Regions from separate parts of the Priestia sp. ABM2_011 genome, predicted to be linked through region 3. Evidence: predicted binding sites of a transcription regulator. Region 3 holds the regulator's gene; each other region holds the start of a gene.
What was found. Region 3 encodes LexA, which represses DNA repair genes until DNA is damaged. Its sites were predicted from a motif close to CGAACATATGTTCG; they were not measured.

Region 1: a site for LexA is predicted at 1,585-1,598, ahead of uvrB (excinuclease ABC subunit UvrB). Genes of this name have one in related genera too.
Region 2: a site for LexA is predicted at 1,290-1,303, ahead of ACXAE4_RS18635 (sigma-70 RNA polymerase sigma factor region 4 domain-containing protein). Genes of this name have one in related genera too.
Region 4: a site for LexA is predicted at 1,805-1,818, ahead of recA (recombinase RecA). Genes of this name have one in related genera too.

The regions. Positions count from the first base shown of each region.
Region 1 covers NZ_JBSWUB010000001.1:466,629-469,846, reverse strand. Annotated here, with positions in the region: gene uvrB (excinuclease ABC subunit UvrB) at 1-1,517, opposite strand, end outside; gene ACXAE4_RS02480 (sigma-54 interaction domain-containing protein) at 1,853-3,218, shown strand, end outside.
Region 2 covers NZ_JBSWUB010000001.1:3,483,350-3,486,567, reverse strand. Annotated here, with positions in the region: gene fsa (fructose-6-phosphate aldolase) at 1-190, shown strand, start outside; gene ACXAE4_RS18635 (sigma-70 RNA polymerase sigma factor region 4 domain-containing protein) at 254-1,147, opposite strand; gene ACXAE4_RS18630 (DinB family protein) at 1,449-1,973, shown strand; gene ACXAE4_RS18625 (aldose epimerase family protein) at 2,163-3,218, shown strand.
Region 3 covers NZ_JBSWUB010000001.1:1,430,346-1,433,563, reverse strand. Annotated here, with positions in the region: partial or broken gene ACXAE4_RS07510 (YneB family resolvase-like protein) at 23-690, opposite strand; gene yneA (cell division suppressor protein YneA) at 744-1,073, opposite strand; gene lexA (transcriptional repressor LexA) at 1,220-1,837, shown strand; gene ACXAE4_RS07495 (magnesium transporter CorA family protein) at 2,047-3,218, shown strand, end outside.
Region 4 covers NZ_JBSWUB010000001.1:3,562,671-3,565,888, forward strand. Annotated here, with positions in the region: partial or broken gene ACXAE4_RS19015 (stress protein) at 1-252, shown strand, start outside; gene recA (recombinase RecA) at 604-1,641, opposite strand; gene ACXAE4_RS19025 (ASCH domain-containing protein) at 2,154-2,504, shown strand; gene ACXAE4_RS19030 (DUF2269 family protein) at 2,523-2,957, shown strand.

The sequences.
Region 1 (3,218 bases), 960 kb from region 3:
CGAAGTAAGTTAATCCCTATGAGCACATCATATTTTCCAAGCCGCAGCTCTCGGATAATTTCAATACGCTCGAGCGTCTTCACCTCAGAGTGAAGATATTGAACTTTAATGCCAATTTCTTTTAAGTAGTTCGTTAAATCCTCAGACATTTTCTTTGTTAACGTCGTGACGAGCACTCGTTCATTTCGCTTAATCCGGTCGTGAATTTCTCCAATTAAATCATCAATCTGCCCTTCAATTGGTCGAACTTCAATATTTGGATCTAATAATCCCGTTGGACGGATAATTTGTTCAATCACCTCAGGCGCCTTCTCAAGTTCGTAAGGACCTGGTGTTGCTGAAACATGGACGATTTGTTTAATATGCTGTTCAAATTCATCAAATTTAAGCGGACGGTTATCTAATGCAGACGGCAAGCGGAAACCATGGTCCACCAACACTTGTTTACGCGCTTGGTCTCCATTATACATTCCTCTAACTTGAGGAATGGTAACGTGGGATTCATCCACCACAAGAAGGAAATCTTCCGGGAAGAAATCCAGCAGTGTATAAGGTGTAGAACCAGCCGGACGAAGCGTTAAATGACGAGAGTAATTCTCGATTCCTGAACAAAATCCCATTTCTCTCATCATTTCTAGGTCGTAGCGAGTGCGCTGTTCCAAGCGCTGCGCTTCTAAAAGCTTTCCTGCTTCTTTTAACTTCTCTAGCTGTTCTTCTAGTTCTTTTTCAATGTTTTGAATGGCCACACGCATTTTTTCTTCCCTCGTGACGAAGTGAGATGCCGGGAAGATAGCCACGTGTTCACGATCTCCAATAATTTCTCCTGTTAAGGCGTCGACTTCGCGAATGCGGTCAATTTCATCCCCGAAAAATTCCACGCGAATACAGTGTTCATCTCGAGACACAGGAAAAATCTCAACAACATCACCGCGAACGCGGAACGTTCCGCGCTTGAAGTCAATATCGTTTCTTTCGTACTGTACATCCACTAGCGTACGAAGCAGCTGATTGCGTTCTTTTTCCATTCCTACTCGAAGAGATACGACCATTTCTTTGTATTCTTCCGGAGACCCTAATCCATAAATACAGGATACGCTGGCAATAATAATGACATCTTTTCGTTCAAAAAGAGCAGAAGTTGCTGAGTGACGAAGTTTATCAATCTCGTCATTAATGCTTGCATCTTTTTCAATAAATGTATCTGTTTGAGGTACATAAGCTTCAGGCTGATAGTAATCATAGTAACTGACAAAGTATTCGACTGCATTATTAGGAAAAAACTCTTTAAACTCACTGTACAATTGACCAGCAAGCGTTTTGTTATGAGCCATAATTAATGTTGGCTTATTTATTTCCTTAATAACATTAGACATAGTGAAGGTTTTTCCCGTTCCTGTAGCACCTAACAAAACTTGATGCTGCTTACCTTCTTTAATTCCTTTCACAATCTTTTCAATTGCCTTTGGCTGATCACCTTGCGGTTGATATGGGGATACTAATTCAAACTGATCTTTCAAATGAAGGCCTCCGTTTCTATTTTCTTGTTTTATCTATTTTTATTACGATATGTAAAAACCGAAAACACGAACTGATATTCGTATTTTATCACTTTATACTCATAAATGAAACTAATGAGTATTAATCTTATATAGTGTTTGTTTGTTTTGATTTTTTACCCTGTTACTTTATTACCCACTAAATTCTTATACTACCCTTTTCGAGGGGAATACAACTCTTTAGATGAAAGCAATAAAAGAAAGTAAGCTGCCTAATTGTCTGAAAAGGATAGGCTTTTGCGCCAATTTCTAAATTATGATACAGTATAAAAAATATGTACTGAGAGGGGTTTAGTATGGCAAGCGTTGATCAAGTTCTTATAAATAACTCCTTTATAACAGTTGAAGAATCAACTTCTTTAGCTAAAGTGAAATCTGAACTTTCCAACTATGATTTCGTTGTAGTCACAGCAAGTACCTTTTATGTAATACAAAAAGATGAACGATACCTTTTAACAGGTCATGACGAGGCATCGTCCATTAAAAAAGTAATAGCGGACACAAATTGGCCTTCATCTTCTACTTCTACGTTAGCCAATTTACAAGCCAACACAAACTGGAATAGACCAGTCCTCATTCAAGCAGAAAACCAAGAAACCACAATAGGACTTGTAACACCTTCACAGTGGATTACACATTTGCATAGCCAAAATGAGATATTAGCTTCCTATTTTGATACATTGGCAGAAACCATTAATGATGCAGTGACAGCGGTCGATCATGAAGGAAATGTAATCTTGTGGAATACTGCTGCGGAACATACGTATAAGATTCAGAGAGATGATATTATTGGTAGAAAAATCGGAGAGCATTTTAAAGATGAATCCATCATTCTACATACGATTCTAAATGAAGGGCGTCCTGTGCGCGGAACGTATCATCGTCCTAATGAACAAACTCACGTGCTCATCAATGCATCTCCTATTATAAGAAACAACCGAGTCATAGGTGGAGTCGCAACCGAACATGACATTACCAATATTGTAAGACTAAATGAAGAAATTGATGTATCTCTTCTCATTCCGAAAGATAATCCATTTTCTTCTTTTGCGGGTATCAGTCCTGAAATTAAGCAAGCCGTTGACATTGCCAAAAAAGTGGCATCTACAGATATGCCTATTTTATTAACAGGAGAACCTGGTTCTGGGAAAGAAATGCTGGCTCAGGCCATCCACTACGGGGAATCCAAACATAAAGAACCTTTTTTATCTTTAAATTGCGCCACTATTCCATCTGGACTTCTGGAAATTGAACTCTTTGGTCATCAAAAAGACGTCTTTTCAGAAGATCCAACGACCATTGCAGGAAAACTGGAGCAGGCTCATAACGGGACGTTATTTATTGAAGAAATTGATAAAATGCCTCTTGAAATTCAAGTTAAGTTTCTCCGTTACTTGGAAGAACGAGCCTTTTATCACGTTGGAGGCACGGAAGAAATTCAAGTCCAAACCCGAATTGTAGCCTCTACTACGACGCCTTTGGAAGAGTTGCTAAAAGCCGGTGAATTCCATGAAAATCTTTACTATTTGTTGACCGTCATTAATATTATCATTCCGCCGCTTCGAGACCATAAAGAAGACATTGAAGCATTAACGCAGCAATTTGTACAGGAATTTAGTAAAAAGTATAAAAAGAAGGCTCCTTTCATCAGCTCTGAAGTTC
Region 2 (3,218 bases), 2.1 Mb from region 3:
TCAAAACATCGACTCTCAAATTATCGCCGCATCTGTAAGACACCCGGATCATGTAACGCGCGTAGCACTTGCAGGGGCTCATATTGCCACAATTCCATACGCTGTTATTGAGCAATTAGCAAAACACCCGTTAACTGACCAAGGAATGGAAAAATTTGCAGCAGATTGGGAAAAAGCAGTTAAAGCTTAACAAAAAGTCATATCAATAAAAAAAGCTTGGGATAAGCATAGCTTATTCCAAGCTTTTTTTCGTTTAACTCGCTAGTTTCTTTTTACGTAGACGCTCTAAGCGGCGCTGCACGCTATTTCTCGAACGCCCGAGCAACTGTCCAATTTCTCGCTGATTGCGCTTTTCCTGATAAAACATACGCCACAATCTAGCATCTTCTTCTGCTGTCCACTTGTTATGCTCGTATTTAGGACGCTTGACATAGTCTAGTTTTCTTTGTTCATCCACCCACGCTGGTTCTGGAATAAGCGTATTTTTAGGTATTTTAAAAAAGTTAAGGCACGATTTATTTTGTTCAGCCCACTTCCAAAAAGATTGAATGTCAATTCCCATGAATGTTCTTGTCTTGGCGATGATCATTTTATACGGTAGATTCTCTTTATGAATCCACTTGTAAATTGTGTGAACATCTACTTCAAGGCAGGCTGCTAGCTCACACGCTGTGATATGTCCTACGTGCGATTTAGCTCCATACACCTCTAAACGACTTAACCTCGATTCTAGTGCCTGCACACTTCGCTGCAATTTCGCTGATATGCGCGAAAGGGGTTTTATTCCGTAATACCTTAGCAAATATTCGTCTTCTTGTACGGTCCATCTTCGCATCGATGTTTTTCGAGTTAAACCCAAGACTTTTATGCGCGTAGCAATAGAAGAAGGACTTCTGTCTAAGGAGTGTGCCATTTCACGGTTGTTCATGATATCAATGTTCTGCTGTAAAAAAGCATCTTGTTTCGGCGTCCACTTTTTACGTAAAGCTGTATCTGAAGCTCGAAGATTTAATCGAGTAAGCCGTTTATTAATCGATTCCTTGCTTCTATGTAAATGCTCACCCATCTTTTGAAGCGTCATAACGCCGTAATGTTCGATGAGAAATCTATCTTCTTCTTGTGTCCATCGCTTTTGATTTTTACTCACTGTTGTCTCACTCCAATTCACACGGAAAGCTCAAGATGAAAAAGCATCTAGTAATCTATTTTACGAATGAGCAGTACCCATTCAGACTGATACTCACTGCGTTTTAGCCTATATATATTTTATCATATTTCTAGAGAAAAAACAAACGTGTGTTCTGTTTTTGTTTTAGTAAGCATTAAAGTAAGGAGAAGATTATCTCCTTCCTTTAATAGAAGTCAATTGTGATAAAATTGACTAGAATCGCAAGAATTTTTACATAACTGACAGCTCAGCATCAATGCGTGGAGAAAGGGGAATGAGCATGAATTTTAATTTAAAAGAAGCGACCGAAATACTTGAGCGTACGCCTAAGACGCTTGAAAAACTTTTGTCGGGTCTATCTGCAGGGTGGCTGCAATGTAATGAAGGAGAAGGAACTTGGAGTACCTCGGAAGTAATAGAACATTTAATAGAAGCAGAAAAAAACAATTGGATACCAAGGCTAAAATTTATCCTTCAAGAAGGAAAAGGGGGAGCTTTCCCTCCATTTGACCGCTATGCTCATTTAAACAAGGAATCTACTAGTTCTATTGAAGAAAAGCATCTTGAATTCAACATGATAAGAATGCAGAATTTACAACAGCTAAAGCTGTTAATTAAGCCTGAAAAGCATCTTGAAGTGAGAGGAGAACATCCGGAGTTTGGGGAAGTAAAAGTCAGAGAGTTGCTCTCGACTTGGGTTGCTCACGATTTAACGCATATTGCCCAAATTGTTCGAGTAATGGCAGAACGATACAGAGAAGATGTAGGACCTTGGGAAGAATACTTAGGAATACTAAAGAAATAGCAATGACAAACAGTAGCCAGCCTTTATCATTCAAGCTTGAATTAGGAAATGTACACGATTACAATAAAATGAGAATAATGAAGATTCAGGAAGGATTGCAGAGGGAACTATAAGAACATATCCCATGTGCATAACATGTAGGGTCCGTTAAGCAATTTACGAATAAAAAGAGGATTGGACTGATTAAAAATGAAAGTGAATTTTGAGAAATTTGGCGAACTAAACAATCAAGCTGTACATGCTTATACCTTATTAAATGATGAAGGGCTTAAAATCACCTGCCTTGACTATGGATGTGTGATATCAAATATTGAAATGCCGGATTCTGAAGGGAAGATTGAAAGTGTTGTCTTGGGATTTGATTCAATAGAAGAATACCAAAAGTATTCTCCTTATTTCGGAGCTGTGGTCGGACGCGTAGCAGGACGTATAGGGGGAGCGGAGTTTCAGCTTAATGATGAAACCTATCGTCTAGAGAAAAATGAAGGAAATAACCATTTGCATGGCGGTTCAGAAGGATTTAGCCACAAAATATGGCATGCAAAAACAATCGAGGCAAGTGATCACGTAGGTGTTGAATTTACATATGTAAGTAAAGACGGAGAAGAAGGGTACCCTGGCAATCTTGAAGTGAAAGTTACGTATACGTTGACTAATAAAAATGAGTTTCATATCTCTTACGAAGGAACAACAGATCAAGACACTCTTATCAATTTAACAAACCATACGTATTTCAACTTAAGCGGAAATCTAAAGGAAACGGTCTTAGGTCATGTTTTAAAGCTGAAAAGTAACGAATTCTTAGAGCTGAATGATGATCTTTTACCTACTGGAGAAACGATAAGTGTCACAGATACCCCATTTGATTTTAGAGAAGGACATAGCCTCAAGGAAGGAGTGGAATCTACACATCCGCAAAATGTATTAGTTGGTAAAGGATACGATCATCCATTTCTTTTAGAAGCAGAAACTGAAAACCAGATGTCATTATTTGATCCAGCAAGCGGTCGCAAAATAGAAGTCAAAACGGATCAGCCTTCAGTTGTTCTCTATACGGGAAATCATCTAGACGAAGAATTCGAAATTAGAGGCGTTCACTCAGAGAAATATCTCGGTGTTTGCTTGGAAACACAAGGTTTACCAGACGCTATTCATCATAAGCATTTTCCTTCTTGTGTATTAAAGCCTGGTGAGAAATATGAAGCATCTACTCACTATACATTTATAACTGATCGCAGCCTGTAA
Region 3 (3,218 bases):
CCGGCAACATGTAGTCATCTTACTAAATCTCTTTCGTTTTATCAAGAGATTGAGCACTCTCTTGATACTCTTGATAGCGACGATGTACCGTTGCTTTTGAAATATTATAACCAAAACCTTTTAGCGTAACTGAAATTTCAGCAAAGGTTAAGCCGTTATGACGAAGGCGGACAATTTCTTCAATCGGCGCTTCTTTTTTTCTCTTCCTGAGTTAACTCCTTGATTTTTTAAATTTTGCTGCGGACGATAACCGTTTTCTACGGCTCTTTTCATTCCTCTTTTAATTTTAGCGTTATGTAATTTCCGCTGATGCTCTTCCACTAAGCTAATAATATCTAACACCATCGAATCAGATTCTGAAAGCTGAAGCTGACCTTGATGACTAATCGTATAGATCGTAGCATTTTCTTTATGAAAAGCATGAAGAAGCGCAATTCGGGCATTTCCTCTGCCTAATCGCGTTTCGTCTTGAATGAGCAGCACAGATATTTTTTCTTCTTTCATTGTATGAAGAACATCCAATATACCCTCTCTGTCTACGTCATATCCGCTTGCTTTTTCCATTACGACTTTTTTTACGTTTAGATGGTGAAGATCAGCAAGCTTTTTTAATTCTTCTTGCTGGCGCTGTAAAGATGTTTCTTGGGTTTTTTTATCCGTACTTACACGGCAATAAATAATGGCGTCCACTTTTATCACGACCTTTTCGGCTTCTAACAATATTCAGGAACGGCCGTTACACACTACTGTTCAATTGCCACTTGATTATGTAACTCTTTTTTTAAAACAGGAATATATAATTTATCTCCAGGAGATAAAGACTGGGCAGTGTCTGAGTTTAGATCATTGACGTCTTCAACCCATTTGACAAATTCATTGGTGGTCAAATGATGGTGATTATGATACTTGTTGGACAAGTCCCAAAGCGTATCTCCTTTTGTAATAGTAACCGTTGAATATTTGTCTAAATCTACTTTATCCGCTCCTAAAACCAGCGTCAATACATATGTAAGTGCAGCGATAACTGCAAAAAAAATAGCGTAATGTTTCATAGAATGTAAGAATTGGTGCATATTATGATCCCCCTATCAGAATATATGTTCTTATTTTATTGAGAACATTTGTTTCTGTCAATGGAATTCTTCGAACTTATGTTTGTATATTGACACATCACGTGGTATAATTCACCTAAAGAATAGCTAAAATCGAGGTGAAAAATATGAAGCTATCAAAACGTCAACAAGACATACTAGATTTTATTAAGCACGAAGTAAAATTAAAAGGTTATCCGCCTTCTGTTCGTGAGATTGGGGAAGCGGTGGGATTAGCCTCTAGCTCCACTGTACACGGGCATTTAGCTCGTTTAGAAAGTAAAGGGTTAATTCGCAGAGATCCAACAAAACCAAGAGCAATCGAAGTTCTTCAACTAGACGAAGTAAACATCCCTAAAAGCAATGTCATTAATGTTCCTGTTATCGGTAAAGTAACAGCGGGTCTTCCTATAACAGCCGTTGAAAATGTGGAAGAATATTTCCCTCTTCCAGATAAATTCGTTTCTCCAGATGATCATGTATTTATGCTTGAAATTATGGGAGAAAGTATGATTGAAGCAGGTATTCTAGATGGCGATATGGTAATCGTACGTCAGCAGCAAACTGCTAATAACGGAGATATTGTGGTCGCTATGACCGAGGACAACGAAGCAACGGTAAAACGTTTCTTTAAAGAAGAAAATTTCGTTCGTTTACAGCCTGAAAATTCAACGATGGCGCCTATTATTCTTCGCCACGTAACGATTTTAGGAAAAGTCACTGGTGTATATCGCACGATTCACTAATCACACACTGTATGTAAAACCAACTAATCATGATGTTAGTTGGTTTTTTACGTTTGTTTTCTAAAAAAATTGGCATATTATAAATGATACGTCGAATCATTACAGGCAGGTAGAGCGGTTTTTATAAAGCCTGTTTTACCTTTTACTTTCTGTCTGCATTTTTTCGACTCTCAAAAAAAATACAACCGACTATAAGAAGGATGTAGTTTATGACCAATACACCAAGGAAAACAGAACCATTTCAAACTATTATGCCTACCAAAGCAATGAACATGTTTCTTTTTCCTTTTTCCTTTGATCGAAAAAATAAAGAGCAGCTTGTTCATGCACTAGAAGCAAATATGTTTGAGTTTTTTTCCATTCAAAACAAACATGTAGAAAAAGAATACTACGGAGAACAGTATTACGTATCTCATGATAGCTTGGATCAATATTTTCTTCCTTACATTGAATGTATTCTATTTCCTGATTCGTGCGAAAAAGAAGGCTTGCTTCGATTTTCAAAAAAAATAGACCATACCGTTACGCTACAAACTTCCTCCACCACCGTGTCTAGCAACGTGCTGTCTGTGGATGTTTTTTTATGTCCTTTTGAAATTGGCGTCATGACCATTCGCACTGAGATGAGTCATAATCATTACACCTATGATGACATTTTAGAATTCATGAATCATTTTCGTGTATTAGAACCGAAGCTTGCTGAAGAGCATGGATCCACCATTACCTATGAACATCATCGCTATAGCAAAGTACAGGATTATATTTTTTCACAGCTCGCGCCATTTTTGAACGAACACATCAAAAAAGAAGCGACGCGTGAACAGCACGTCGGGAGTCTTCCTTATTTTATCGATGAACGGATGTTTGTATTAAGTTATGTAACGGTAAATCAAGAGCAAGAGATTAACTCCACAACTTTATTTCGTACTGGGCAGCTAAATAGCTATACGCCTGACGGGAAACCGTTTATCTCTGCACACAACCATGAGTATATTAAAACGTATAATACCAAACACGTGTATTCCAGATGGGCTCCTGAAACCTATTACGTTATAACAGACCATGTGTTTTCGTGTATTTCTAAATCGACAGACTCTAAAACGGATCAGCTTTTGATGAATCATCTATTTGGCCAACATTACTATAATTTATTTTTGCATTTTTTCTATAAAATCGTGTTGCTAAAACTATCCTATGAGTATTCTCAGCTCACGTTTCATAAAAATTCAGAGGGCATCGAGCGACTAATTCGCTCTATTACTGTATTTTCAGGTAAATATTTATTTTTAGAAATTAGCTCTCGCACGGAAGGTCAAGAGTTTTCTGTGCTCTTTAAAAAAATCTTCCACATCAATTCTCTTTATCAAGAAGTCAAAGAAAC
Region 4 (3,218 bases), 2.1 Mb from region 3:
GCTTTCTTTGAATCGGGTCAGCAGTATAATGTGATAGTAATGAATTTAAGTCAAGGTTATAATTCCGACCAGTTACAAGGTGTACAATATTTTGATACCGTAGATTATGATGGTATCACGTTCGGGGTCTGGATATTTGAAGAAGGAACGTTTATTAATGAAGGTGATGGAGGTTATGATAACTGGGCCTTTAGAGGTTGGTTTGAACGCACGGGGGACGATGAGAAAACGGTCAACTTCCATAGACCTTGATCTAATTAAACAGAACCCTATTTAATTAAATAGGGTTCTGTTTGTTTGCTATAAGAATTTTTCTGTTTAAAGAGATTGCAATAAAAAGTCTAGTATAGCGCTTTAGACAACAGTATCTCAATTAGAAATCTTGTTCCTTCCACAGTAGCCCAATTTTTTGTTTTCTCTGCAAAACCTTTTCTAGATAACGTTCCGTTATTTTACGATCACTGTGGCCAAGCTCCTTTTGAATTAAGACAATATCAGCTCCCTGCTGGCTACTATAAATCGCATAAAATGACCAAAATAATGAAGTGAAATCAGTGAAATGGATGGGCTTGAAGCTGCCGGGAAAGGCATTTTAAGCTTTTATTAGCTTTCGTTTTCACTATCGCTATCGTTATCAATATCATTATCGTTGTCAGTATTACCATATTTAAAATCAATAATGTTTTTTCTAATTTCTTCTCTGATTTCAGGGTTTTCTTTTAAGAAAACCTTAGCGTTTTCTCGTCCCTGCCCTAAACGTTCCCCATTATAAGAAAACCAAGATCCAGACTTTTGAACAATATCTACTTCAGAACCAATATCTAAGATTTCTCCTTCTCTTGAGATACCTTCTCCATACATAATATCTACTTCAGCAATGCGGAAAGGAGGTGCCATCTTATTTTTGACTACTTTAATTCTTGTTTTGTTACCAACTATGTCATTTCCCAGTTTAAGTTGTTCAGCGCGGCGAACCTCAAGGCGAACGGAAGAATAGAATTTTAGCGCTCTTCCGCCTGGCGTTGTTTCAGGATTTCCAAACATAACGCCTACCTTCTCCCGGATTTGGTTGATGAAGATAGCAATGGTTTTAGACTTATTAATTGCTCCAGATAGTTTACGAAGGGCTTGAGACATCAAACGAGCTTGTAGACCTACGTGAGAATCTCCCATTTCTCCCTCAATTTCTTTTTGAGGAACTAATGCTGCTACTGAGTCAACAACAATAATATCTACAGCACCACTTCTAACTAATGCTTCAGCAATTTCAAGTGCCTGCTCACCAGTATCTGGTTGAGATAACAGTAACTCATCAATATCTACACCTAGTTTTCTTGCGTAAACTGGATCAAGTGCGTGTTCAGCATCAATAAAGGCAGCTCGACCTCCATTTTTTTGTACTTCTGCAATCGCATGTAAGGAAACTGTTGTTTTACCTGAGCTTTCGGGTCCGTACACTTCCATGATTCTTCCTTTTGGATAACCATTAATCCCAAGAGCGATATCTAAAGCTAATGAACCTGAGCTAGATGCCTCAACTTTTGTATGTGTGCCTTCCCCCATCTTAATAATTGATCCTGTACCGAATTGTTTTTCAATTTGTTTTAGAGCCATATCTAGTGCTGCTTGTTTATCATTCATAATTTAAAACCTCCGATTGTTAGTACGTTTACAGTAAACGACAATGTATGTGGATAAATAATAAGGATTGGCTCAAATGTTTTTGCTCCGTGCGAGAAAATTTTGTGTTTAACTGTCTTGGTTTATTCTGTTGTTCCTTTATTTATCTCTAAACCCTTAATATCGAACAAATGTTCCTGTTGTGTAATCATACAATAAACGCATCTAGTTGTAAAGGAGAAAGTTTTGTACAAACCAGCCAAAGAAATATCTTTTTTGTAAAAAGTAGGTTTATACCTTTAATACTTACAGTTATTGAAACTTCAATCTATAAAATAACCCTTATTATACGAACAAAGAATAATTCATTCTCTTATATACATTATGTTATGTACTTGGACTATCGAATAAGAAAAGGGATAAATTATAATAGATTTATTAGAGAAAATTTCCACCTAATAAATTCAAATGAAATTCGTCGTTAAAAATATGATACATTAAATACGAGACAAGATATGAAAGGAGTTTTTTTAATGAGTAACCATGAAGCACAAAATGAATTGCCACCAAAAACATGTGCAATCGATCGACTTGTAACAATGCCGGATGATGTAAATAAAGTAATCAAAGGCAGCAAAACAGCAACTCGCCGAAATGGAAGATATGCTGATGTAGGAGAGATAATGGTTTTAGAAGATCAAAAATTTGTAGTGGAACGAGTTTATTCTCAATCACTAGGTGAATTAACCGATGAAAATGCTCGCCAGGAAGGCTATGCTACAGTAGAGGAATATAAACAATCTATTTTGTCTTATCATCCTGGGATGCCTTGGCTTCCGCAAATGAGGGTATGGGTGCATGAGTTCAGATTAGTCAACGATTGATAGGTAAAAGAAATGGATTTGTTGTACCGTATATTAGTATATATTCATGTTTCTAGTGTCATTTTATCGATTGGTCCTTTCTTTATTCTCTTGCCAATTGTTAAAAAATTACATAGTTCAAGAGAACAAGAAATGAATGCCTATTTGATCACATTTCAATCTGTTGTTAGGCTCGCAAAACATACGGGCCATGTTCTTGTTATCACAGGGATACTCCTCGTTATGTGTGGCCCATGGACGTGGACTACGCCGTGGATTATAATGACACTGATTTTCCTTTTTTGCTCCTTGTTCTTTCTGGCCCGTGCTTTTTCACCAACACTTCGAAAGTACAAGGAGGAAGGACAAAATAAAAAAGAACTGGCAACTAAACTAGAGCGATCTATTTGGATTTATATCATTCTATTAATGACTATGCTTTGGTTTATGGTCGGTAAGCCAACTTTTTGGTGACACCCATCCATTTGTCATCACTAAGAGTAAATAGTTAAACTGATTATTTTCATCAAATACTTTACGTTTTACTTAACATAACTCGTATTTTAGGTATGAAAAAAGATTTTTGCTTGTATATCAGATGCACATTTGGATTAAAAATAAAAAACCCCTATTAACCATATGTTAAAGGGGTTCTTACTTATTGTTTAAACTCCAAGTATGAAGTTCTTATAGAAGAATACACTAAATATCAATATGTTTCAAGTCAACCCGAGT